DNA from 2 places in the Colwellia sp. BRX8-9 genome. Region 1 is predicted to be linked to the other one. Evidence: riboswitches for the same ligand, from Rfam matches in the RefSeq annotation. Region 1 holds a riboswitch; the other holds the start of a gene.
What was found. Region 1 has a riboswitch for lysine ahead of dapA (4-hydroxy-tetrahydrodipicolinate synthase). Riboswitches for the same ligand answer to the same signal wherever they lie in the genome.

Region 1 (12,406 bases):
CAGAGAATCGCGAGTAAAACAATTATCGCTGCAAAAGCATACTGGCCAATGTTTGGTATTAAAGTAATCGTTGCATCTGAGAGTAGAGCATTAACAATATGTCCATTGATTTCAACACCAGAAAGTCGCTGGTGGGACATAGATGTCGGTGTAGTAAAGCGCTCTCCAAGTCCTGATGCGGTAACTCCAATCAATATAACTTTATGGTTAAATATAGTGTTGTCAACATCACCACTGAGCACATCGCTATAAGATAAAGTGGGGATATCTATGCTATTAAAAGCGATATTTATTGGTTTTTGTCTTGTCCAAAAGTTTCCTTTTGAAACTTTATCGGGAGCAATAAATTTATTAGGCTGCATAATTTGAGCAAGAGATAATGCAAAACTAGGCCATTTAGCCTGCTGCCAACCGGCATATAAATAGACTTTGCGCATAACACCATCAGTGTCTAATTCAAAATCATTGTGACCTAATACTACCTTGTTTGTTAAAAAAATCGTCGATGGCAAAAGCTCATGAGCGCTAGCATTTTCTTCAAAATTAGGGGATAAAGGCAAAACAATATTAGCCGTATTGGCGATAGCTTTAGCAAATGTGACATCTGATGTTGGCTCGGCTAGGTCCGGATCGACAAATAAGATATCAAAACCAATAGCGACAGGTTTTGCAGACGCTAATTTATCGACTAGTTGAGCGTGAACTTTACGTGGCCAAGGCCAACGGCCTATTGTTTGAATACTTTTATCATCGATAGCAATAATAACAGCATGATTTTCTTTAACTTCCTTTTGCTTAAGCACAACATCATAAAACAAGGTGTTTAACACATTTTCTGGCGTATAAAAAAATATGAAAAGGAAGCTAATGAGCAGCATTGCCATTAAATTTTTGTCTTTAAATAGTAGCCTAAACATAATGCTAATCATGACCCATTACAAAAGAATAAAAAGCGCTAAAAAAGCAAACGATATAAGCGCGTTATCATCATTATTACTGATAGTCTTCACGTCGCTCCACTCTCCATGAACATTTAATTTTTTATTGATAACACGCGAACGTATATAGATATCTCTGTCGTTAGGTATAGGTATTGAAAGCGTTTTTACTACCGATTCAAAAACCTGGGTATTAGTCATAAAATCAGACTCATCAGCAGCCTGTATCTGTACTGACTCATCGACCTTAAGTGCTGACCAATCAACGACTAACTGATCAGTTTTATGCTGATAATTCCATTGCACAGGAGATAATAATGCCTGCCATAAAAAATCATTGCCCTTCGAAAAAGGTCCTCGACCTTTATGATCAACGCCAGCCACCCGCCAATAGTATTTCCCAAAAGGAAGTGTATTAGGAATAATAAATGAGCTTTCAGACAAATTTGTTAAAATAATAACATTGTCAAAATTACTATCCGAGGCGATTTGTAAAAGCGAGCCTGATAATTCTTTCGCATAAGCCCAAGTAAGTTCACGAGTACCAGCATCAAAAAAGCTATCTACTTCACTAATGGCTGGAGGTAATGGCTTATTATTAACAGAAAATGAAGTACTTCGAGCGAACCCTTCTATATTTGAAAGACTAAGCGCACTAACTCTAATAAAGTAATCGCCATCTACGATTTTTGCGAGCGTGGCAACTGTTTGAGGTTGATGTTGCTGCCAAACAATATCTGTAAAAGTATTATTAGATGAAATTTGCACTTTGTATGCTATTGCATCCTTAACATTTTCCCAGTCAAAATTTACCTCCTCACCTTCAAAGCGGTTTTTTGTGCTGATAAAACGTGGGGCATTCAATAGCATTATCGGTTTACTAGGAACCTGTCCTTTCGCTACTTTACTGGCAAACCCTTTCGCTATATATTCACTTTGCATTTGTGCGTTAACTTCGACCTCGCCCTCTAATACCTCAATAAGTGAATTATGATCTTGCGAGGAATGTGCAACTCTATAAACCGTGCCTCGCACTGAGCTTATGGCTGAAGCTGTAGATATATCTAAACGAGACCCTGGTCCCTTTGATTTTTTTGCCTGTGTTTCAACTTTACCTTGGTGAAGTTTTAGTTGCGTATCCGCCATTCCTGTTTTGCCATAACTTATTAAAGACTCAAAAGACAATTTACTTTTTTCAAGAAGAGTAAGCACAGAGCCATCAACAAGCGTGAGGCTGACACTAGAATTAGCATCAACAGTTAATATATCACCAAAGCTCAATATTGAGCCGAGTTTAGTGACTTGCGTTTCACCTTGTTTAAAGAAGGTACTTTTGCCCGAAATAGCCGTTATTGTCGCATAGGTTGGATAGCTTTTTATCCACGACATAGGTACTTCTATTAAGGTATTGGGCTGTAATTTTTTAGGATATGTGATCCCATTAAGTTTTTGAAGTTTTTGATAAAAAGCTGTTTATTCAAGATATTCTTGGCTGATACTCCATAAGCTATCGCCTTCTACAACGGTATAAACCCATTTTTTTTCAGCCGCTTGTATAGTAAGAGGCAAAAAAACAACGAGTATAATATAGTAGAAAAACATCCGTTTAAAATTCACCATTAGTCCTTTATTAATCGTTTAGAATTTATTAAGAGCATTATTTATACCACAAAATTGTCTTTAATAAATATGCTTATGGCTTACTAAGTGACGATTTAATGACTAATTTGATTCCTATGCTTCATAAATGCGTTAAATCAAATTTATTACCTTCCAATTTTAACCATAATCAGAAGTCGATGGTAATCTAGTGATGATTTTCAGTCACTCTACGACTCATCATTTTGTTGCTACAAATGTAATGAAAATGTTGCAATATAATCAACAAGTATTATGATCAATACTCACTCTATTAAAAATTAAAGGAATAATAATGAGAAGAATCACCATGCTGCTATTGGTACTTATGCTTAGTTTTACTAGTAAAGCTAACGACTTATCATCAAGGGCATCGATTGAAAAATTAATGGAATTAACTGAAGTTTCAAAAATGATAGAGAGTATGCAAAGTCAAGTTACGCTAATGTTTGAAGGTATGTCGAAAAAAATGAATATTTCGAACAAAGAGAAAGTTCATTTTGATAAATATATGGATAAAGTAAATGCCCTTCTTGATGAGAAAATGAATTGGCATAGCTTTAAAGAGCCAATGATAGACATTTACAGCCGCAATTTTACCGAAGCAGAAATACAAGGGTTAATAACATTTTATCGTTCAGATATTGGCAGAAGTATGACGAAAAAAATGCCTTTAATTATTCAAGACTCAATCATACTTTCACAACAGTTAATGCAAGATTTTATACCCGAAGTCCAATCTTTAGCCAAAGAACTTAGCGCGAGTATCGAACAATCTCGCCAAAAAGATCAAACAAACAAGTAGTTCAAAGGTATTGGCAACAGTAGTATTGTCAATACCTTATTTATAAATCAAGGCTAATTCACACAGTATTAAAACTCAAAATACTCACTAAACACTTTATATAATTCTGTACCTTGATTCACACTCGCCGAGGCAAAATGTAAAATAGGAATGACTTTTTTATCCAGTGAAATATAGTGCAATGGATCGCCGTCACCATAATTATCCATGCGTAAAATTCTCGCCAGCGGTTCACCTGCAGCTAATGGTTGACCAAATTCAGCCAAGTAATCGACCATCCCTCCCATTGGCGAATAAAAGGCTTTGTAGTTTTTTAAATAACATCCATAACGTGTCATCGTTTTAGGTCGGTATTCAGTGGTGTTGATGACGTTTTTATGCTGTAAATAATTCATAATACTTTTAGCATCTTCTAAGGCTACATCAAGATCAATCTGTTCTTGCGAGCCTAATTCAACGGTAAAGCTTTCTTTGTTAATAGACGCTGAACTAATCGAAAACTCGATACCTAATTCAGCAAAAGCGTCTTGTAATGACCACCAAGGGCAGAATGTTGCTTCATCTAAGGCACCATCAAAGTCATTAGGAATTAATAATGTATGTGGAATATCAAAGTACTGAGCGCTTTCTTGCGCATATTCAGGGCAGTATAAATGTTTACTTGAAATAGGCCCAGTATGTAAGTCTAAAACGTAGTCAGCTTGATGAGCCAAGCGCTGTAATTGATAAGCAATGCGTTGTCCGGTCGTTAGCCCATAAATATTATGGTTAAGTTTTTCTTCAATACTTTCAATCATTAGCTTTTTAAAATTGGCTTCAATAACTTGATTTTTTTTGCCAATACATTCACGAACAAACGGCTTGATGATGCTTTCATCAAAGTGATACATCCGATTCCAATTCACTCCGGTGATAGGATCAAATCTGCCAAGGGTATATTCACCATTTTTATGATTACAACCCACAGGGTTGGCATAAGGTACTAAGGTAATATCGCCATTTATTTTTGTGTTTTTCAATAATTCTAATAGTTGAAAAATAACCGCATTACCTTGCACTTCAGCGCCATGCATATTCGCTTGAATATAAACACTGGGTGCATCAGTACGTCCTTTTATACGATAAACAGGAACGGTAAGTGCTGCGCCGCTCGCCATTTCACCAACATGCATAACTTCTTTTTTTATTTCATTCATTTTGTTCACTTTATCTTAAACATTAAGCTGAAGTATTTATCGCTATCTTAAATACCAATCCGCTGGTTGTGCTGCTCTGACTTCAACCAACGTCCCTTGACTAAACACGTATTCAGCAGCGATATGGTGACAAAGAAAGAACGGCATACTTTCAGTAAAACCGTAGGCACCGCAATAGCCAAATACCAGTTGATCGCCAACAGATACGTCATCAGGCAAAGGCAACTTACCCAATTTGTCCATACTGGTACATAGCGGACCATGAATATCAAACAACTGTTTTTCGCGTGCAGACTCTCGTAGTAAATTTACCGGAAAAGGCTGTTCTGTTATCGCCGGTCTTAACAAATGATTAATACCTGCGGCTAAGACTAACTGCTCTTGACCATAATTCATTTTTCTATCAACAACGGGGACCACATAATAACCACACTCAGCAACCGCAAAACGGCCCAATTCTAACCATAACTCTTCGGCACCTGCCTGCTGCTTTATGATCGCCAGATCAGCAATAATTTTCTGCCAAGAAAGTGTTTTGCCTTGCTGTAAATAATCAATACCTAAACCGCCACCTAAATCTAAGATTTTTAATGGCATACCTATGTCATCAGCTAAACCTTTTAATGGTGCAACCATTTGTGACCACAGCGAGAACATTTTTTCATTACTGAGCATATTGCCCCATTGAAAAATATGTAAACCACACAACTCAATACCAGGAAAGTTAACGACTTTAATGCTTTGCCACTGCTCTATCGACAAACCAAATGGTGTTAGGCAATTTCCCCCTAAAGGGTTTTTTTCACCCTCTGGCCATTGCAACTGAACCCGCAACAGCACTCTTGGCTTAACATCATGCTCAATAGCTGCTTCATTTAACCAAGTTAGTTGATTCAAACTTTCAGCAACAAAAATATTAACCCCTTGTTTAATGAACGACGTTATTTGTGCTTTTGATTTTGCCGGACCGGTATTTAAGATACGTTCGGGTGTAATACCTTGCTTTAAGACTTGATTTAATTCGCCACTGCTCGCCACATCAAAATTAAAACCCGCATCGTCTAAGGTTTTAATGATGTTAGATAACGGGTTCGCTTTTACCGCAAACCATAACTTAATGACGTCTTGGCGTTGTAGTTCGGCTAAATGGGCTTTAAGCGCATCAAGATGATAAACAAAGTAACCTTCTTGCTGGCTACTTTCAGGTTGTTGCTTTGTTAACTCAGCGCTTAATTCAAGCGCCGAAGGAGAATCAAAACAATAGGTAGTATTTACTAACTCAGACATGATATTCCTGCTTTACCTTAGAGGGCTTAACGTAAAATAGACTCGAGCTCTAACGAGGCATTACTTTTTTCATCGCGATATTTAACGATTAATGCACAAGCCATATTTAAACCGTGCGTTTTCGCCCACGCCCCTGAAACCGGACGTGTTCCTGGCACCACTACAGCACGTTCAGGAATATCAGCACCTTTTTCAAGCATCACTTCATTCACACAATCGTAAACAGGCACTGACGCTGAAAGTGAGACACCTGGCGCTAAAACAGCCCCTTTTTTAACAACAATACCTTCGACAATGACCACACCAGCACTTAGAAAGGCACCATCTTCGATAATAACAGGGCTTGCACCAACCGGTTCTAAAACACCACCAATTTGAACAGCGGCAGAAACATGAACATTTTTACCTATTTGGGCGCACGAGCCAATTAATGCATGGCTATCAATCATAGTACCTGTATCAACAAAAGCCCCAACATTAATGTAAGCGGGTGGCATAATAATGACACCAGGAGCAACATGCGCACCACGGCGAACTGAAGAACCACCCGGTACTAATCGCACTTTATCGTCAGCGGTAAACTCACGCGCAGGTAAATTATGTTTATCGACAAACCCCTTATAAATTCCATCAAAAGCAATGTTTTCGCCCGCTTTAAATGCTGATAATATAGCTTCTTTTACGGCTACATTGGCCTGCCAATTTCCTGCTTCATCTTGATTTGCCGCACGAACAGTACCCGCTTCTAATTGTGTTAATGTTTCTTGCCAATTCATTTTAAATTCTCATGTTAATACTTAAAGGGATCACTTAGCTTGAGTTTCAAGCCATTGATTAATTAATTTATCTGATGCTAACAGCGAGTTGCAGTCGTTAAGTTCTAAATGGGTTAACGGCGCACGTAAAAAGGGAGTGTTGATCATTTTATTTTGGTGCATTAATACTTTTACGGGTATGGGACTTGCCACCTGAAAAAGCTCATCGACCGCATTTTGCCAAAGTGGAAATAAACCTTGAGTCTCACCAGCTAGTGATAGCTCGACGTATTGATGAGTCGCTGCCGGCCAGACATTACTACAAACCGAAACTAACCCTTTTACACCTGCTTGTGCTAAGTAAGGCATCATGGCGTCTTCACCACTATATAGGGCTATATCTGGACAATACTGGCGATAGGCGAGTACCTGATTTAAATCGCCACTGGCTTCTTTTAACGCCCAACAATGCTGATGATTTTGCACCGCCTGTAAAGTTTCAATAGCAATAGAAACACCGCTACGAGAGGGGACGTTATATAACATACAGGGGAAGTTGGCGGCATCAAGTAAAGCACTAAACCATTGCGTTTGACCTATCACACCCGGCTTTGCGTAAATGGGACTACCAAGTAAGTAGGCTGAAATAGGTAATTTATTACAAGCTGTTATCCAATTAATTTGCTCGGTTAACTGATAACCGCCAACAGCAACCATTAAAGGTGCGCTTAGTGATAATTGGCAAACGAATTCAACAATCTTAACTTGCTCTTGCGATGTTAAGGCCAGGCCCTCTCCTGTACTACCTAGCAAGACAATACCATTACCGGCGTCAGACTGACTAATAGCTAATTGTTTGAGGCTTGGAAAATCGATTTGACCATCATCAAGTAATGGCGTAATTAATGCGGTCCATAAAATAGTATGATGAAGCGTTGGGTTAGCTGTTAAGCTAATTTTTTTTGATAGTTTTATTTGATTCATTTCTCTCGAACTCTGTTCGTTCGGAGAACTTTTAGGCGTTTGTAATAACCAAGATAACAATCACTTATGTGAAGAGCATTAGGCTTTACAAAGGCCAGAAGCTCCCCACCAAGTTGGTGACAATTGTTAGGATTCAACCCAAACAACCGATAAGTAAATTATCAAAAAATTACTTACCTCGGCATTAATCCCCCTCGTTACCAATCATTAGAGCTTGATCTCTTTATGATAACTACCTGGTTAATGCTCCTCTTCTGGCCCTTTATCATAAGTTTCGCTTGTTTGAAAAAACAAAACTTTATTGAATTCAGGACAACAACATTAGAACATTTATTCTAATGTTGAGTCAATAGTGCTCTAAATGAAGATAATACGGATATATTATATCTTATGAAACAATGATCGCTTGTTCAATTTGTGCCAAGCGGTCTTGCCCCCAACAAATAACATTTTGAAATCGAAAACAAGGCGCTCCCCATAACCCCATGCCATCTAAAGTACTTTGGTTGGTATCAGACCATTGTTGCCAGTCATGTTCATTATTATATTCTAACGCTTGTAGATAATTGATTTTATGCTGCTGACATAAAGATTCGATTACCGATTTATTTGATAAGTCTAAACCGTCAACATAAATGGCCTTAAACGCAGACTTAATAAAATCGAGTTCTTTATTTTGTTGTTCTGCATACGAAAAAATTTGAAAAGCATTAAAAATACCTTGCCCTAAAGGATCTGCAATACCGGTAAAAGGAATATTAAGTTTTTTAGCTTCACGACTGGCATCAAAAACAGCATAACGTTCTTTATTTTCTGTCGTGGTTAACCCCCGCATAATCAAAGGTAATAACGGCTTTATCTTTAAAGGGATCTGATAATGCTGACTTAACTTTTCTGCTTGTAATAAACCAATGTAAGAATAAGGGCTTCGTAATGAAATAAAGGCTTCTAATATTTTCGTGTCAGCGATGTCAGCGATGTCAGCTGCATTATCTTTCACTTGTTGCTCAGCAAAGACTAATTTATTTTTTTGATAAACAGCAACACTGTCATCTTTTGCTAAACCAAAGTCAGCCAAACGTTTTTCTAGATGTTCAAGCCTATCAATACCAACAAACCATTGCCCCGCAATAAAAATAGACGAAGGTAAGTAATGCCCTTGTTTAACTAAACGTATTAAATTTTTAATTTGATAATTTATTACCGGTGTAGAAGCATGATAGTAGTAATCAAAATCATTCGACCAAGTCTGTTGAAAGAGTTGCCAAGCATTATCGAGTGTTTTAGGTCGCAACTGCCACATTTGCTGACCAGTAAAGAGTGATTCTTGAGTCGGTCGTTGCGTTATTTTTTTCAATTGATATTGATCAGCAATAAAGTTGGCATCTTTTATTGCCCAAGTGCGCATTAATTTGGGATCGATAGTTACCCCTGGAACACTTTCATAGACTAAGAACAATTTAAATTGAATATTGAAACGTTGCTCTAGCTCTGGTAACACTTGAATCAGCATAAAGCTATAAGGGTCATTAAGTGCTAAGTAAACTTCAGCGACAGGTGTTTTTCTAAACCAGTTAGGGACGGTAAAATAGCGAAATTTTAATAACCATGCACGCTTATCACTGCGTATTAGTTTCACTTTAAACCAAGTAAAAAATTTAGTAAAAATAACCCACTCCCTGAATTTTATATGGTGATTTGCAAATTTATTATTCGCCTTTCTGACATGATAATAATATTCACGTAGAATAGCGGCTATTATAAACATATCTTTTCGTTAAGCGTATAAAATACCGTTAATTAATTTAGGGTATAAGTTATATATTTATGAATGCCATAACCCAATTATTTGAGAATAACTTTGTTAGATAACATCAATCAATTATTGCTGCGTAATCCCGATTTACTAAAAGCAAAAGCGCCATTATTTATCAACTTACCTATTGACGATTTTTTTGAAGAATACCATGCACTTCACCCTCAAGCAGTGATGACATGTTATAACACGAATTATCAATCACATTTACAAGCCAAACGATTAGACCTCACTCAAATGACTGCGGTATTTAATGTATATTATCAAAGTAAGACTGCCCACGACTTAGTGATTATTCAGTTTCCTAAAAGTAAGGCCGAGTTAACTTTTATGCTCGCGATGATAAAAGAGTCGATAGCAAATGAATGTTTAGTTTTGGTTGTCGGTGAGAATAAAAGCGGTATTAAGTCATTAGCAAAGTTGACCGAACAACAGCTTGGCGATTGTGCAAAAATTGATGCTGCTCGCCATTGCTTATTATTCGCAAGCAATATACTTGCGACGCAAGAGTCTTTTATCTTAGACGACTGGCTAAAGCCATATTCTTTTATGATTAAAGACACAAGTGTAGATGTGGTTGCCTTGCCTGGTGTATTCAGTCAAAACGGCCTCGACATTGGCACTCAGGTATTGTTGGAAAATTTACCAAAGAAAATTACCGGCGAGCTACTCGATTTTGGCTGTGGTGCCGGAGTCATAGCCAGTTACTTGGGTAAAGTTTTTCCTGAGATTAAGTTACACTTACTTGATGTCAGTGCCTTAGCATTATATTCAGCGCAAGCAACATTGAAATTAAATAATTTAACTGGCCACGTTTTTCCATCAGATAGCTTGTCAGATGTAAAAGGTAAGTACGATTACGTTATTTCAAATCCACCCTTTCATCAGGGCCTTAAAACCAATTATCAAGCCACAGAGACATTCCTTTCAAAAATAAAACCCCATTTAAAACCGAAAGGACAAGTCACTGTGGTGGCAAATAGTTTTCTCCGTTATCAACCCATCATGGAAGAGGCGATTGGAAGAACACAAGTTTTAGCTAAGCAAAAGGGCTTTTCTCTTTATCATTGTTCAATTTAATTGCTCAATATAAAATTTAAGTTACTATAAATATATGGAAAAAATGAAACGCATTCACTCATTAAAGAAAAAACTGATGATTATGATCATCGGTTTCATTGTATTGTTTGTTACTCTTTCTTCTTTTATCATCGCTAATTCATTTATTGAAGATACAAAAGAAGACGCAGCGACTAATACAAAATATTGGGCCGAGCTTATCGCTAATGCCAGCAGCACCAATCTTGTTAATGATAAAACGCTGTTAACTGATCATTATTTATCCATGCTTAAATCTGTCCCTTATATTAATCACGTTCATATTTATAAAGTATCCCCTGAGCCTGAAGGCATAGTGTTTTTTGCGAACTATAATAAAAGTATGAGCTCACCTATACTTGAAAAAACAGATAGAATAATGGAGTTATCTTCGGTAAAGATAAGTACTTATATTATAGAGCTTATGGTACCCATTACCCAGCAAGATAAAAAAGTTGGCTACGTTTATATACAAGTTGGTACTGACTATATTAAACGTATAACAAACAACATGTTCTTGCGTTATAGCGTCATTATTTTCATGCTTATTTTAGTGACGCTTTTAATAACAATAATACTCAACCGCTTTATTACCATTCCTATGTCAGATATGGCAAATAAAGTACAAGATATTTCGAAACATAAACAGTTCAATTTACGCATTGAACAAATGCCTTTTAAAGAGCTCGATATTCTAGCGCGCAACATAAACATTGTACTCAATAGAGCTGAAACACAACTTGCTAAACTCTCAGATGCCAAGCAACTCACTTATCAGCAAAACAAAGATCTTGAAAATAAAGTCAATAAACGTACCCAAGCCTTGAAGGATTCCAATAATGAATTACTTTCAACATTAGAAAAATTGCATCAGTTTCAAGGGCAACTTGTTGAAAGTGAGAAAATGGCTTCGTTAGGCGATATGGTTGCCGGTGTCGCTCATGAAGTAAATACACCGATAGGTTTAGGCGTTACAGCTTCAACATTATTATCGGATCGCTTATTAGAAATAAAAAAAGCTTTTGATGATAAAACCTTAAAATCAAGTCAATTGAAAAAGTTTCTTGTTGAAGGTGAAGAAAATACCGCAATTATTTACCGTAACTTGAAGCGCGCTGCAGAATTAATTGCCAGTTTCAAAAAAGTTGCTGTTGACCAATCAAGTGAAGAAGCACGAACATTCAATATCAAAAATTTGTTTGACGACATATTATTAACGTTAGCCCCACAAATTAAAAAGTTACCTTTTATTATTAATGTGGACTGTCCAAGCGAACTCGTCATAAAAAGCAAACCCGGTCCTATCAATCAAATAATTATTAATTTAATACAAAATTCTATTAATCATGGCTTTGATGACAGAGACCATGGTGTAATTACCATACAGACTAGTATTTCTAGCGATATGCTTACTATTGACTATCAGGACGACGGTAGGGGTATTGAGCCTTCTATTATGAATAAAATTTTTGAGCCTTTCACCACCACAAAAAGAGGTTCTGGTGGCAGTGGCTTGGGCTTACATCTGGTGTATAATTTAGTCACACAAGCACTAGGTGGAAAAATATCCTTTATTAGTGAAATTGAAAAAGGGGTTAATTTCAAAATTATTATCCCAACACAAGTCATTAAAGAAGATTAAAGCTGTGCTGATAAATATTTGTTGAATAAGAAGAAACTAACAAACTTGATTGTTTTTTAGTTAGTGGTTCTATACCATACTAATAATTGTATAAATAATTAACAAAATAAGCATTAGTAACATAGCGTTAATATAATTTTCAGCTATAACTAACATACCGTAAACATTATTGCTAAATACATAAAGAATGGAAAAAAAAACATGCAAAAACCTCACATACTTATCGTAGAAGACGAAGATGTTACAC
Region 2 (12,406 bases), on a different contig from region 1:
GTTTTTCTACGGCAGTAAATCGTTTAAGCCAGTACAATCATTATTTAGAAAATATGTCGTCTCGACTCTCACATGAACTCCGCACCCCGATAGCGATTGTTAGAACATCCTTAGAAAATTTGTCTTTACAAGCCTTGCCTGAGAAAAGTTCCGCTTACATTGACCGTGCCCAAAGTGGTATTAATCGCTTAAACAATATATTAACCAATATGAGTGAAGCGACTCGTCTTGAACAAATGCTCAATCAAACTGACAAGGTCAGTTTTAATCTCTTTGATGTGCTTAATGGTTGTGTACAAGGATATCAGCAGATATACCCTAACTTTACTATTGAGTATTTGGCCTCAGATAAAAAAGTAATGTTGGCGGGATCGCCTGAGCATATAGCGCAATTATTAGATAAGGTTGTCACTAATGCCGTAGAGTTTAGTGAAGATAGTAAACTTTTCATAACTACAGCGTTGAAAAATAAAGACATCATCATTCACGTTAGCAATAACGGCACGTTATTACCCGACACGATGGAAGAGCGACTTTTTGATTCTATGGTTTCAATGCGTGAAACACCGCAAATGAAAGAAGATAAGACCCCTCATTTGGGATTAGGCTTATATATTGCCCGTTTGATTTGTGAATTTCATCAGGGGCATATCGTGGCAAGTAATCATCATAATCCGCAAGGTGTCACGGTGTCGATTACCTTGCCATTGCAGGTAAAGTAATTATTTACTCTATACCTAAATATTTATGTACTTGAACGGATAAACGCCAATTATTTTCAATACAGCTTTTTATTGCTAACGCTGTTGCCCGTTCTTTTTGGCTGATCGGTTGCAAATAAACTTGGGTGTTAACAATATTATGTTCGGCTAATAACGCTTTTAAGTCGTCTATATGCTGCTCAGTCGCCACTGGATGTTTAATTTCATTGGCACGTAACATCGCTGAGTTTAATATTTTGTAGCCACCCTTCATGTTTACTTTGGGTGAAACAGTCACCCAGCACTTATCCGTCACCTGTATTTCAAAAGTACCCGATGTTTCTAATTGACAACTAAAACCATTGGTTTCAAGTGCTTGGCACAGAGGGAGTAAATCAACCATCGCTGGCTCACCACCTGTGATAACAATGTGTTTGGCTTGATAACCTTCTGCCGTTATCATCGCTAAAATATCTTTAACCGTAAGCGCTGACCACGTTTGAGATTCAGCTTCTTTTGTTAACATAGCATTCGGTGTTACTTCATCTTCAAGGTTTATTGCCCAAGTATGCTTAGTATCACACCACGAGCAAGCAACGGGGCAACCTTGTAAACGGATAAAAATTGAAGGTTGACCGGTAAAAGCGCCCTCTCCTTGAATAGTTTCAAATAATTCATTAATTTTGTATTTTACGGTCATCGGGGTTTTTGCCTGTTTATTGCTGGTGTAAATTGAAGTAAAATGCGCGATATTAATTATACCCTAAGAGACTTTAGAAATGACAAACAAAGTTGTTGTTATTTATTCTGGTGGCATGGACTCATTCACTGTTCTTAATCGCGCCTTGCATGATGGCAAAGAAGTGTTCGCATTAACCTTTGATTACGGACAGCGTCATGTCAAAGAAATTGAATTTGCCAGTACGGTTTGTCAATCACTTGATGTAAACCATAAAATTATCGATATATCATCTATTAATCAATTACTTGCTGGTTCTTCATTAACCGACAATATTGATATTCCTGAAGGTCATTACGAAGCTGAAAGTATGAAATCAACGGTTGTACCTAACCGTAACATGATTTTGTTATCACTTGCGGTCGGTTATGCCGTTTCAGTGGGGGCTAGCCAAGTTTATTACGGCGCACATTCAGGAGACCATGCAATATATCCTGATTGTCGTCCCGAATTTGTAATGAAAATGAATGAGGTGTGTAAAATAGCTAACTACGAGTCAGTAGAAATATTTAGCCCTTATTTAACGGTTACTAAAAGTGATATTTTAACCGATGGATTAAAAATGGGCTTAAGCTATGATAATACTTGGACGTGTTATAACGGCCGTGAAAAAGCCTGTGGAAAATGTGGTGCCTGCCAAGAGCGTTTAGAAGCTTTCAGTGATAATAATGTTACCGATCCGTTAAGTTACGAATCTTGATAAATAAAAGATAAAACACGGCAAGGTGTTTTATCTTTTTTCTGTACTGACCAAAGAAATAATACGCTTAAAGCTTATGAAAATAAGGCATTGTGTAGCTTTTCAACGGTTTCATTTGCTTGTTTCTCGTCGACTAAGAAACATAAGTTATGTTCACTGGCGCCATGACAAATCATCCGCACGTTTATCCCTGAGATAGTTTCAAAAATACTGGTACCAACGCCATTACTGCGATGCATTTTATTTCCTATAACCGCTATTAACGATAAACCGTGCTCTACGGTCACTTCACAAAGCTGTTCTAATTCTTCAACAACGGTTGAATTTAAAAGCGCTTGCGTCGAACCCGTTGGATTATCAAAGGTTAGCGCAATACTGATTTCACTGGTGGTAATTAAATCAACACTCAGTTCATGTTTGGCTAAAATACCAAAGACTTGTGCAAGAAAACCACTAGCATGTAGCATAGCAGGACTCTTTACCGTTACTAATGTTTGCTCTCTACGTAAGGCTATTGAGCGGTATATTGGGCTCGATTCAACAAACTGTTGAATGCGTGTACCCCCCTTCTCTGGTTCCTTACTTGAACCAACAAAAACCGGAATATTCTTTCTCATCGCAGGAATGAGTGTTGCCGGATGAAGAATTTTTGCGCCAAAGGTCGCCATTTCAGCCGCTTCGCCAAAACTGATTTCTTTAATAGCACGGGCATGCTCGGTAATACGTGGGTCTGTGGTAAAAATACCGACAACATCAGTCCAAATAGAAAGATTATCGGCATGTAACGCTTCGGCTAAAAGTGCGGCACTGTAATCAGATCCGCCACGGCCTAGGGTTGTCGTATGACCGTCCTCGTCTTGACCAATGAAACCTTGGGTAACGATAACTTTATCAACCAGCAAAGGCATAAGAAATTGCTGTGCGTTCTTAGCGAGCATCTCAAGGTTAACAACGGCTTTACCGTATAATGCGTTGGTTTTCATGACTTGGCGAACATCAAACATTTCGCCATTAACACCAACAGATTTAAGGACTTGTGCAAAGATATATGAACTCATTTGTTCACCAAATGACAAAATTGCATCGGCTATGCGTGGGCAATAATTAAGTGATTGCGCGTTAGAGAACTCGCTTAACTCATTTAACAGTTGATCAATTTGAAAGTTTAGCTGTGTTTCTTCAGCTAAATGTTGGGTAATATTAAATTGGATAGCACGAATACTGCTAATGATTGTTAATTGTTCATGCTGAGATACATCTTTTTGACTTAAACGAACCAGTAAATTAGTAACGCCTGAACTTGCAGATACGACAACAACTTTGTTACTTGCATCGTTTTTAATGATCTGAGCGCATCGTAACATCGCTTGATGATCAGCTAGACTTGTGCCGCCAAATTTTGCAACAGTAAAAGGTAATAATGACATCTAAGGTCTCCCTAATTAAGCTCCCAGTAATAATTATAGGGTAACTTTATAAACTTCAAGGAAGAGCATGGCTGAATTAAGAAGTGTTCTTGGTAAGATAAACTAAACTTTTCAGCCAGAAGCTCTCCACCATAATCTAATTAGCACTTAATATACTAACTAGAGGTGACAATCCTAGGGATTCAGCCCTAGTAACCGAATAAATAACGCCACTCGCTAATTACTCTCGGCAATAGTCTCCCTCAATAACAGTCAAAAGAATGGTGGTTCTTCGTGTTATCTACCTAGCTACTGCTCCTCTTCTGGTTGATTATTAAAAACATACAATTTGAGTATTTATTCTAATAACCGACATGTGGATTAAATCCTATCTGTAATAATAAATCAACAGGCTAAGTCGATCTTTTTTAGAAATAATAGCTTAATAGCATTGCCCGAAGTTCAACTAAAGCATAGCTAGGCTTTTATATAAAAATTAACGGTTGCTGCAGCGCATTAATTTTATACCACCGACATCCGTTGAAAAACCAAGATTTTTATAAAAGCTCTCCAGTTCAGGTAAGCAATATAATTCAAAATGTTTTACTTTGACTAATTCATCATGGTTTTTAACCAGGCTCATCAATTGCTGACCGATACCATTACCGCGATGAGAGGCGCTTACAATCACATCAAAGATGATTGCTTTGTAGATAAAGTCGCTGATAATTCGCGTAAAACCAATGAGCTTATTGTCTACATCGAGAATGCCGATACAAATTTGAGAACCACGAATACAATTTTGAGTATCTTCGAGTGAGCGTTCTTTACCCCACCATACACTTTTATAAAGCTGGTGAACTTGCTTTATATAGTCGTCAGAAAATCTATAAATTATGGTCATCTTTAATTTTTAAACTCAATATTCACTGACCTATTAACTGAACTATTAACAGACAGTCATTAGCCAGCAATATTATTTAATAAGGGTAACACCCGCAACTTCTACCACTGTTTTTGCATCAGCACGTTCAATAACTTTTAATAGTGTTGTTTGAATAGTTTCATCTTTTCTCGCATCACCTTTACTGGTAAATTTTTGCTCTTGTGGAGCATCACCTTCAGCGGCAATAAAACCAACCACAACTTCAGTAGCACAATCAGCTGACTGACCAAAATAAGCTAATGAAATTTGTGGGTAGCCTTGAAATCCTTTCTTAACTCTTTTATCAATACGTTTAGTCGATTTGTCTAAGTTCATAATAATTATCCAAAAAATAACGCGATATTAGCGCGAATAAAACAATAGTTATCTAAAGTCATAAGTGATTTATCAATATAAGCTAACTCACTACAACACATGCTGAACCCATAAGATGAATATCAATACTACATGAGGAAATGCAACAGTAGGCCTAATTGATTGACAGGCATATTCTTTAATTAAGGCAAGACCTGATAAGCTAACTTTATGATATTCAGAGTTAAATTGACATACATTTTCACTACTGTCGGCTGAAATATATTTTTCCAGCTGTAAAAGCCGTGTCTCAATACGTGATTGAAATGTCTTCCAAACAGCATCTTGAAGCCATAAAACGACTAAGATTAAAAAGATAGGAATCGTGATTACATTCGATATAATGGCTATTAGTAAAACGATTACGGCAATAAGTTTTATATAAAGCGAATGTTTCTCATAGCTGTCAAACTGATTTTGGAGTAAGGACCATTCTGAGCTGAATTTATTTTTTTCCATTTTTCCCTCTTATAATGAGAATAAATTTTTGCAACACGTAGCACGATACAATAAGTTTTTAATTAAAATGTAAATAATAAAAACTAAAATCGATTTGTATACGTATAACTAACAGTAACCAACTCAATGGTAAATAAAATGTTTGGAATATTTAAAAAAGACCCGATAAAAAAATTAAATAAACTCTATGAAGCTAAGCTTGAACAAGCGATGTTTTCGCAAAGAAATGGAGATATAAAGTCATATTCGATGATCACTGCTGAAGCAGAAAAAATAGCCGTGCAGATTAAAGATTTAGAAGATTCAAAAAAGAACTAACGCGCTAATAGCGAACACCCCGCCACTTCATTTAAGGTGATGGCGGGATTTTATAGCTTGCCCTTTTAAACCCGGTATTTATCTGCTTGCAGTCTTCAGTACACTCAATTGATTAATAATTCGTAATGATCAGCCTTTTTGGTAAAGCCAACCCGTCTCAAGTAAAGTTCATGAGCATCATCTGATGGCTCGACGATTAAATGTTTAATACCTTCTTGTCTTAGTTGATTTTGTTCAGCAGAGAACATAAATTTGGCTGCTTTAAAATCTCGGTCTTCGGGAATGATATAGTCGAGTAGCACTTCAACCTTACCGTCCTCATCTAACTCCCGATAAGCAAATAATCCTACGGGTTTCATGTTCCTAAACAATAACAATACCACGGCATCATCAAGTTGCTGCCACTGAAAGTTTTTACATAAGCCAATGATATCTTTACCGTAACGTTCCTTTAACAAGTTGAAAAAAGATGATTCCACTGATTTTAATTTAATTAAATCAAATTGATCTTTTTCTTGATAAATACGAATTAAATAGTATACATCAACCAAAGCTATCCAACCGTTTAAAATAAAAACAGGGTAGGCATCAATAAAGTACCCGTAAACGCTAAAGGCAGCAGCACCAAATAAATTTATCCAACGCAATCGTTTGATATTAGACATCATTAACGATAAGGCAATTAGCACACTTGCAACATAACCAAAGGCTTCTAACAGGGACATGACAATACTCTTTTAGTAAAACAACGGGCATAGTATAATAATCTGACCAATTGGTCAGAAAAACACGATTAGATCTTGACACATGAGTCAGGAAAACACAATATATGGCTATTAAATGTATTAAACAGCTAGTTATGGCTCAACTATAATACTAAATAAAAGCAATACATAGCTATGCTATTAGCAACCAATTAACAAATTAACAAATTAAAAAGCATGGACGTTTACATAATTGTTACCTAATGCTTTTCAACTCAATTATTATCTAAAGGGATCACTATGCACTTACCTCAAAATATCATTCGTCAAAAACGTAATAAACAAGCTTTAACTGTAGATGAAATTCAATGCTTTGTTGACGGTCTTAAAACAGGTGATTTCACCGATGCACAAGTTGGCTCTATGGCTATGGCTATTTGGCTTAATGGCATGACAACCGATGAAGTTGTTCATCTAACCATGGCTATGCGTGACTCGGGTACGGTTGTTGATTGGCATAATAAATTAAACAAACCCATTGTAGATAAACATTCAACGGGTGGTGTAGGTGATAAAGTAAGCTTAATGCTAGCACCAATAGTCGCGGCATGTGGGGCTAATGTGCCAATGATTGCAGGACAAGGTTTAGGTCATACTGGTGGTACGGTTGATAAATTAGAGGCCATCCCTGGTTTTAATGTTCGCCCTAGCCTTGCAGAGTTCCAAGCAACAGTTAAAGAGCAAGGCACAGCAATTATTTCACAAACCAAAGATTTAGCACCAGCCGACAAACGTCTTTATTCAATTCGTGACGTAACGAGCACAGTAGAATCCATCCCATTGATCACTGCTTCTATTTTATCAAAAAAATTAGCAGCTGGCCTCGAGTCTTTAGTCATGGATGTAAAAGTAGGCAATGGCGCGATGATGGCCGATATTGAATCAGCTCAAGCATTAGCTCATTCAATTGTGTCGGTCGCCAATGGCGCAGGAACACCGACACAAGCATTAATCACTGATATGAATCAACCGCTAGGAACCACAGTGGGTAATGCGCTTGAAATACAAGAAACTATAGATTATTTGACTGGAAAATATCGTGAACCAAGGTTGCATGAAGTCACCATAGCCCTTGCTGCTCGAATGTTATTAACCAGTAAAATAGCCAGTGATATTGAACAAGCAACAACGTTGGCCGAAGAGGCATTAACATCAGGTAAAGCCGCTGAAATATTTGGCAAAATGATCACCGCGATGGGTGGCCCAGCTGATTTATTAACTCACAGTGAAAGTTTACTGCCTAAAGCTAATATGACTAAAAACATCGTCGCCTCAAAAGCTGGTTACATTGGCATTATGGATACTCGTGCTATAGGTATGGCATTAGTAGAAATGGGTGGTGGTCGTGTCGACCATAATCAAAGCTTAGATTACAGTGTCGGCTTTAGTGATATTAAGCCAAAAGGCACGAAAGTCGCTGAAGGTGACATCATTGCTATTGTTCATGCCAAAGATGACGCTCAAGCAACTCAAGCGATTAAACAATACTTAAGTGCGGTTGAAATTTCAGTAGCGCCAGTTATTGTTGAACCTGTGATACATCAACTCATTACCTAATTATTGATACTCAACTGAGATGAATCCATTATTAAGGCGACTGTAAAGTCGCCTTAACTTTTTATCCCCTTCTTTAAATAAATTTATAAAATGAGAACAATTATGTCGAGAGCAATTATTTTGGTCATTGACGGTTTTGGCTTAGGTCATGCCCCTGATGCAGAAGCTTTTGGTGATGTTAACGCCAACACCTTTGCAAATTTAGCTGAAAAATTTCAAGAAATTAAAGGACGCCCTTTAAAGCTTCCTCATTTAAGTAAACTGGGCTTAGTTAAGGCTTGTCAACAAGCGTCAGGTCGCACGCTTTGTGTTGAACCCGTTAAGCCAACGAAAGGGGCTTATGGTTACGCTGCTGAAATAAGTACTGGTAAGGATACCCCTAGTGGTCACTGGGAAATGGCAGGAGTGCCGGTTTTATTTGATTGGACTTACTTTACTGATAAGAAAAATAGCTTCTCAGCAGAACTGATGGCACAAATAAACCAAGCCACAGGTTATGCTGATATGTTAGGAAATTGCCATGCCTCTGGTACCGATATTATCGCTAATTTAGGCGAACAACATATAAAAACAGGTTTACCTATTTGTTACACCTCAGGCGACAGTGTTTTCCAAGTTGCCGCCCATGAACAACACTTTGGCTTAGATAATCTTTATAAATATTGTCAACAAGTGCGGGTAATACTCGATCCGTTAAATATAGGACGTGTGATCGCTCGCCCTTTTATTGGTGAGATTCCTGCCGATTTTGAGCGAACAGGTAATCGCAGAGATTATTCAGTATTACCTCCAGCGACCACCGTATTAGAAAAATTAACGCAAGCCGATGGTACGGTGATAAGTGTCGGTAAAATTGCCGATATTTTTGCGCATCAGGGTATTAGTATCAAAACCAAAGCAACCGGACTACCTGCGTTATTAGATGCAACGCTCGCACATATGAAAACCGCAGCAGATAAGAGTATTATTTTTACCAATCTAGTTAATTTTGATCAAGACTTTGGTCATCGACGTGACCCTGTCGGGTTTGGCGAAGCGTTAGAATATTTCGATGAGCGTTTAGCGGAGTTTTTAGATCAAATGGCTGATGATGACTTACTGCTATTAACCGCTGATCACGGTTGTGATCCTACTTGGCCAGGCAATGATCATACGCGTGAATTCGTGCCAGTTATCGCTTATCACAATCATATCCATTCGATAAACTTAGGCCAACGCAATAGTTTTGCCGATTTGGGACAAACTTTAGCCAGTTTATTTACCTTAGACGCAATGGATTATGGTCAGTCTTTTTTAGACGAACTAAAGTTTTAATCATTGAAGCCTTAACTCAAGGACCCTAGTTGGTCCCTTGATAAACGTATTTACTAACAATAAATTGGCTTTTCAATTTGCCAACAGATTTAACAACACTGCCTGATATCAACAGATTAAATAAAAAAACCGAGTAAACTATTATTGATACATAGTCTTACTCGGTTATTAATCATTGATTTTTATTGAGTATTTAAAGAAGGCCTAATGTTACATCAATGATTTATTAGCATCTCGGTATTGCGCAAGGAGTAATTCTGTCGAACTGTCTGAAAGTTCAGTATTATTAGGCTGTCCAATGCGAGATAATATATCATCACCTAATATTTTCCCAAGCTCGACCCCCCATTGGTCGAAGGAATTTAAGTTCCAAATAACCCCTTGAACAAAGACTTTATGCTCATATAAAGCAATTAGCGTCCCAAGTTGGTATGGTGTTAATCGGTCAAAGGTCAAGGTATTCGATGGTCGATTCCCTGGCATTTCTTTATGTTTGGCAATCACTTTGGCTAATGCTTCTTCCATACCTGAAGCGACAAGTTCATCATAGGCTTGTTGATGTGTTTTACCTTGCATTAGCGTTTTACTTTGTGCAAAACAATTGGCAACGAGCATATCTTGGTGACCGTTCATATTATGTTCAGCAACTAATGGCTGAATAAAATCAACCGGTACTACTGACGTACCTTGATGTAATAACTGATGAAAAGCATGTTGACCATTCGTGCCTTCTGCGCCCCAAATAACCGGACCGGTAGTACTGCTGACAATTTCATTATTAAGCTGGCAGCTTTTACCGTTAGACTCCATGTCCATCTGTTGTACATACGCAGGAAAACCACGTAAATAATGACTGTATGGTAATAAAGCATGAGTTTGACAACCAAAAAAGTTATGGTTCCACACCCCTAACATCCCCATGAGTACCGGTAAGTTTTGCTCAAGCGGTGCCTCTTTAAAATGCTTATCAAGATCGGCAGCACCTTTTAGTAATTCAGTAAATCCTTGATTACCTATTGCCATCGCAATAGGCATGCCAATAGCTGACCATAATGAATATCGTCCCCCAACCCAATCCCACATCGGAAAAACATTGTCACCATTAATACCAAATTCGACCGCTTTAGTTACATTGGATGATATGGCAATAAAGTGTCGGTTTAGCTGCTCAAACGTAACACCATAGTCATAAAACCATTGGCGAGTAGACTCGGCATTCGTCAGAGTTTCCTGAGTATTAAAAGACTTTGATGCGATCAACACCAAGGTTGTTTCAGGGTTTAAATGAGTTAAAACATCATGTAGATGATTTCCATCTATATTGGCCACAAAATGCTGTTTAGGCCCACCTTCAACATAAGGTTTTAATGCAGTAGTCACTATTTTAGGCCCTAAGAAAGAGCCACCAATACCTAGATTTAAGACATCAGTAATAGATTTACCACTATAACCTAACCATCTCTTGTCACGCACTTGGTTAACGACTGCTTCTACCTTAAGGCGCACCGCTTTGATTTGAGGTATAATATCAACACCGTCAACAAGTACAGGTGTACTGTCTTGTTGTCGCAAAGCTGTGTGTAATACCGATCTGTTCTCAGTATTATTAATCGGCGCACCAGCGAACATCGCCTCTCTTTTTTCAGCTAATTGCGCTGATTCGGCTAACTCGATTAACAAAGCGCGCGTTTTCTCAGTAATACGATTTTTTGAATAATCTAAATTTAAGCGACAAGCACTAACCGATAAATTTTCTGCTCGTAGTGGATCACTGGCAAACAAGTCACGCAAATGGCTACTTTTTATCTCAAGCAAGTGTTGTTGAAGTTCTCGCCACTTATCGTTAAAAGTATCCATTAACATGAGTGTTGTCCTAAAGTGTCGTTAAAAGTATCCATTAGCATGAAGGGTTTCCTAAAGTTATCTTAAAATAATTGGCTTAGTTGTACTTCGAGCTTGCACTGGTCAATGGCAAAGTTACGAATACCTTCTGCTAGTTTTTCTGTTGCCATCGCATCTTGATTCATTTCCCAGCGAAACTCAGCTTCAGTTAATGCTACGGGTTTATCTTGAACACGAGTTGCAGGCATTAATTGCTGCGTTATACCTTGATAATTATCTGATAATTCACTCATTAATGGTGGACTGATCGTTAATCTGTCACAGCCAGCAAGGGCGATAACTTCATCGATATTACGAAAACTTGCGCCCATCACCACAGTATTGTAGTCATGCTGTTTGTAATAATTAAAAATTTCTGTAACAGAAATCACCCCAGGATCTTCATTGGCTAAATAGCTATCACGACCAGTATCTTTTTTGTGCCAATCAAGAATTCGACCAACAAAGGGTGAAATTAAATACACTTGTGCTTCAGCACAAGCTTTTGCTTGAGCAAAACTAAATAACAAGGTTAAATTACATTGAATCCCCTCTTGCTCAAGTTGTTTAGCCGCTTGAATACCTTCCCAAGTTGACGCCATTTTTATCAAAATACGTTCTTTACCAACACCGGCTTCTTGATACATAGCGATAAGTTGACGAGCCTTAACAATACTTGCTTCTTTATCAAAAGATAAACGTGCATCAACTTCAGTAGAAATACGACCGGGTACAATCGCTAAAATTTCTAAGCCAATTAATACTGATAATTTATCAGCCGCAAGACTGACTTCAATGGCCTTGTCTTTAGTCTGACTTTTTGCCCAATTAACAGCTTCTGTCAGTAAGTTTTGATAAGCAGGTATAGCAGCAGCTTTTAATAATAATGAAGGATTAGTCGTCGCATCCATTGGTGAAAATTTTGCTATGGCTTCAATATCCCCCGTATCAGCAACGACAGTTGTCATGGTTTTTAATTGTTCTAGTTGAGATAGTTGTGCTTGCATAATAATTCCTGTTAAAAAGTTTCTGTTTATTCGTTTGTTTATTCGTTTAAATTAATGAGGTAAATTAGATAAAAATTCCCGCAATAGTTGCGCTCATCAGGTTAGCCATAGCCCCAGCGAGAACCGCTTTCATGCCAAGCTTAGCAATATCGGGGCGACGAGAAGGTGCCATGTTACCCATGCCGCCCAATAAAATAGCCACGGAAGATAAGTTAGCAAAACCACAAAGTGCAAAGGTGATAATGGCTTGGGTTCTGGCA

Region 2: another riboswitch for lysine. It lies ahead of lysC (lysine-sensitive aspartokinase 3); the one in region 1 lies ahead of dapA (4-hydroxy-tetrahydrodipicolinate synthase).

The regions. Positions count from the first base shown of each region.
Region 1 is NZ_JACGVN010000010.1:95,150-107,555, forward strand. Features, by position in the region: gene H4J70_RS10365 (EAL domain-containing protein) at 1-884, opposite strand, end outside; gene H4J70_RS10370 (FecR domain-containing protein) at 936-2,327, opposite strand; gene H4J70_RS10375 (LysM peptidoglycan-binding domain-containing protein) at 2,412-2,558, opposite strand; gene H4J70_RS10380 (DUF2059 domain-containing protein) at 2,872-3,381, shown strand; gene H4J70_RS10385 (succinylglutamate desuccinylase/aspartoacylase family protein) at 3,450-4,586, opposite strand; gene H4J70_RS10390 (PLP-dependent decarboxylase) at 4,620-5,864, opposite strand; gene H4J70_RS10395 (2,3,4,5-tetrahydropyridine-2,6-dicarboxylate N-succinyltransferase) at 5,891-6,640, opposite strand; gene dapA (4-hydroxy-tetrahydrodipicolinate synthase) at 6,671-7,603, opposite strand; lysine riboswitch at 7,694-7,865, opposite strand; gene H4J70_RS10405 (DsbA family protein) at 7,992-9,242, opposite strand; gene H4J70_RS10410 (methyltransferase) at 9,465-10,499, shown strand; gene H4J70_RS10415 (sensor histidine kinase) at 10,543-12,159, shown strand; gene arcA (two-component system response regulator ArcA) at 12,361-12,406, shown strand, end outside.
Region 2 is NZ_JACGVN010000007.1:65,694-78,099, forward strand. Features, by position in the region: gene pdsS (proteobacterial dedicated sortase system histidine kinase) at 1-722, shown strand, start outside; gene queE (7-carboxy-7-deazaguanine synthase QueE) at 727-1,401, opposite strand; gene queC (7-cyano-7-deazaguanine synthase QueC) at 1,481-2,140, shown strand; gene lysC (lysine-sensitive aspartokinase 3) at 2,215-3,567, opposite strand; lysine riboswitch at 3,679-3,877, opposite strand; gene H4J70_RS07690 (GNAT family N-acetyltransferase) at 4,043-4,450, opposite strand; gene H4J70_RS07695 (hypothetical protein) at 4,523-4,807, opposite strand; gene H4J70_RS07700 (hypothetical protein) at 4,898-5,305, opposite strand; gene H4J70_RS07705 (DUF6435 family protein) at 5,444-5,623, shown strand; gene H4J70_RS07710 (hypothetical protein) at 5,728-6,348, opposite strand; gene deoA (thymidine phosphorylase) at 6,628-7,944, shown strand; gene H4J70_RS07720 (phosphopentomutase) at 8,047-9,258, shown strand; gene pgi (glucose-6-phosphate isomerase) at 9,469-11,121, opposite strand; gene tal (transaldolase) at 11,184-12,146, opposite strand; gene H4J70_RS07735 (NupC/NupG family nucleoside CNT transporter) at 12,211-12,406, opposite strand, start outside.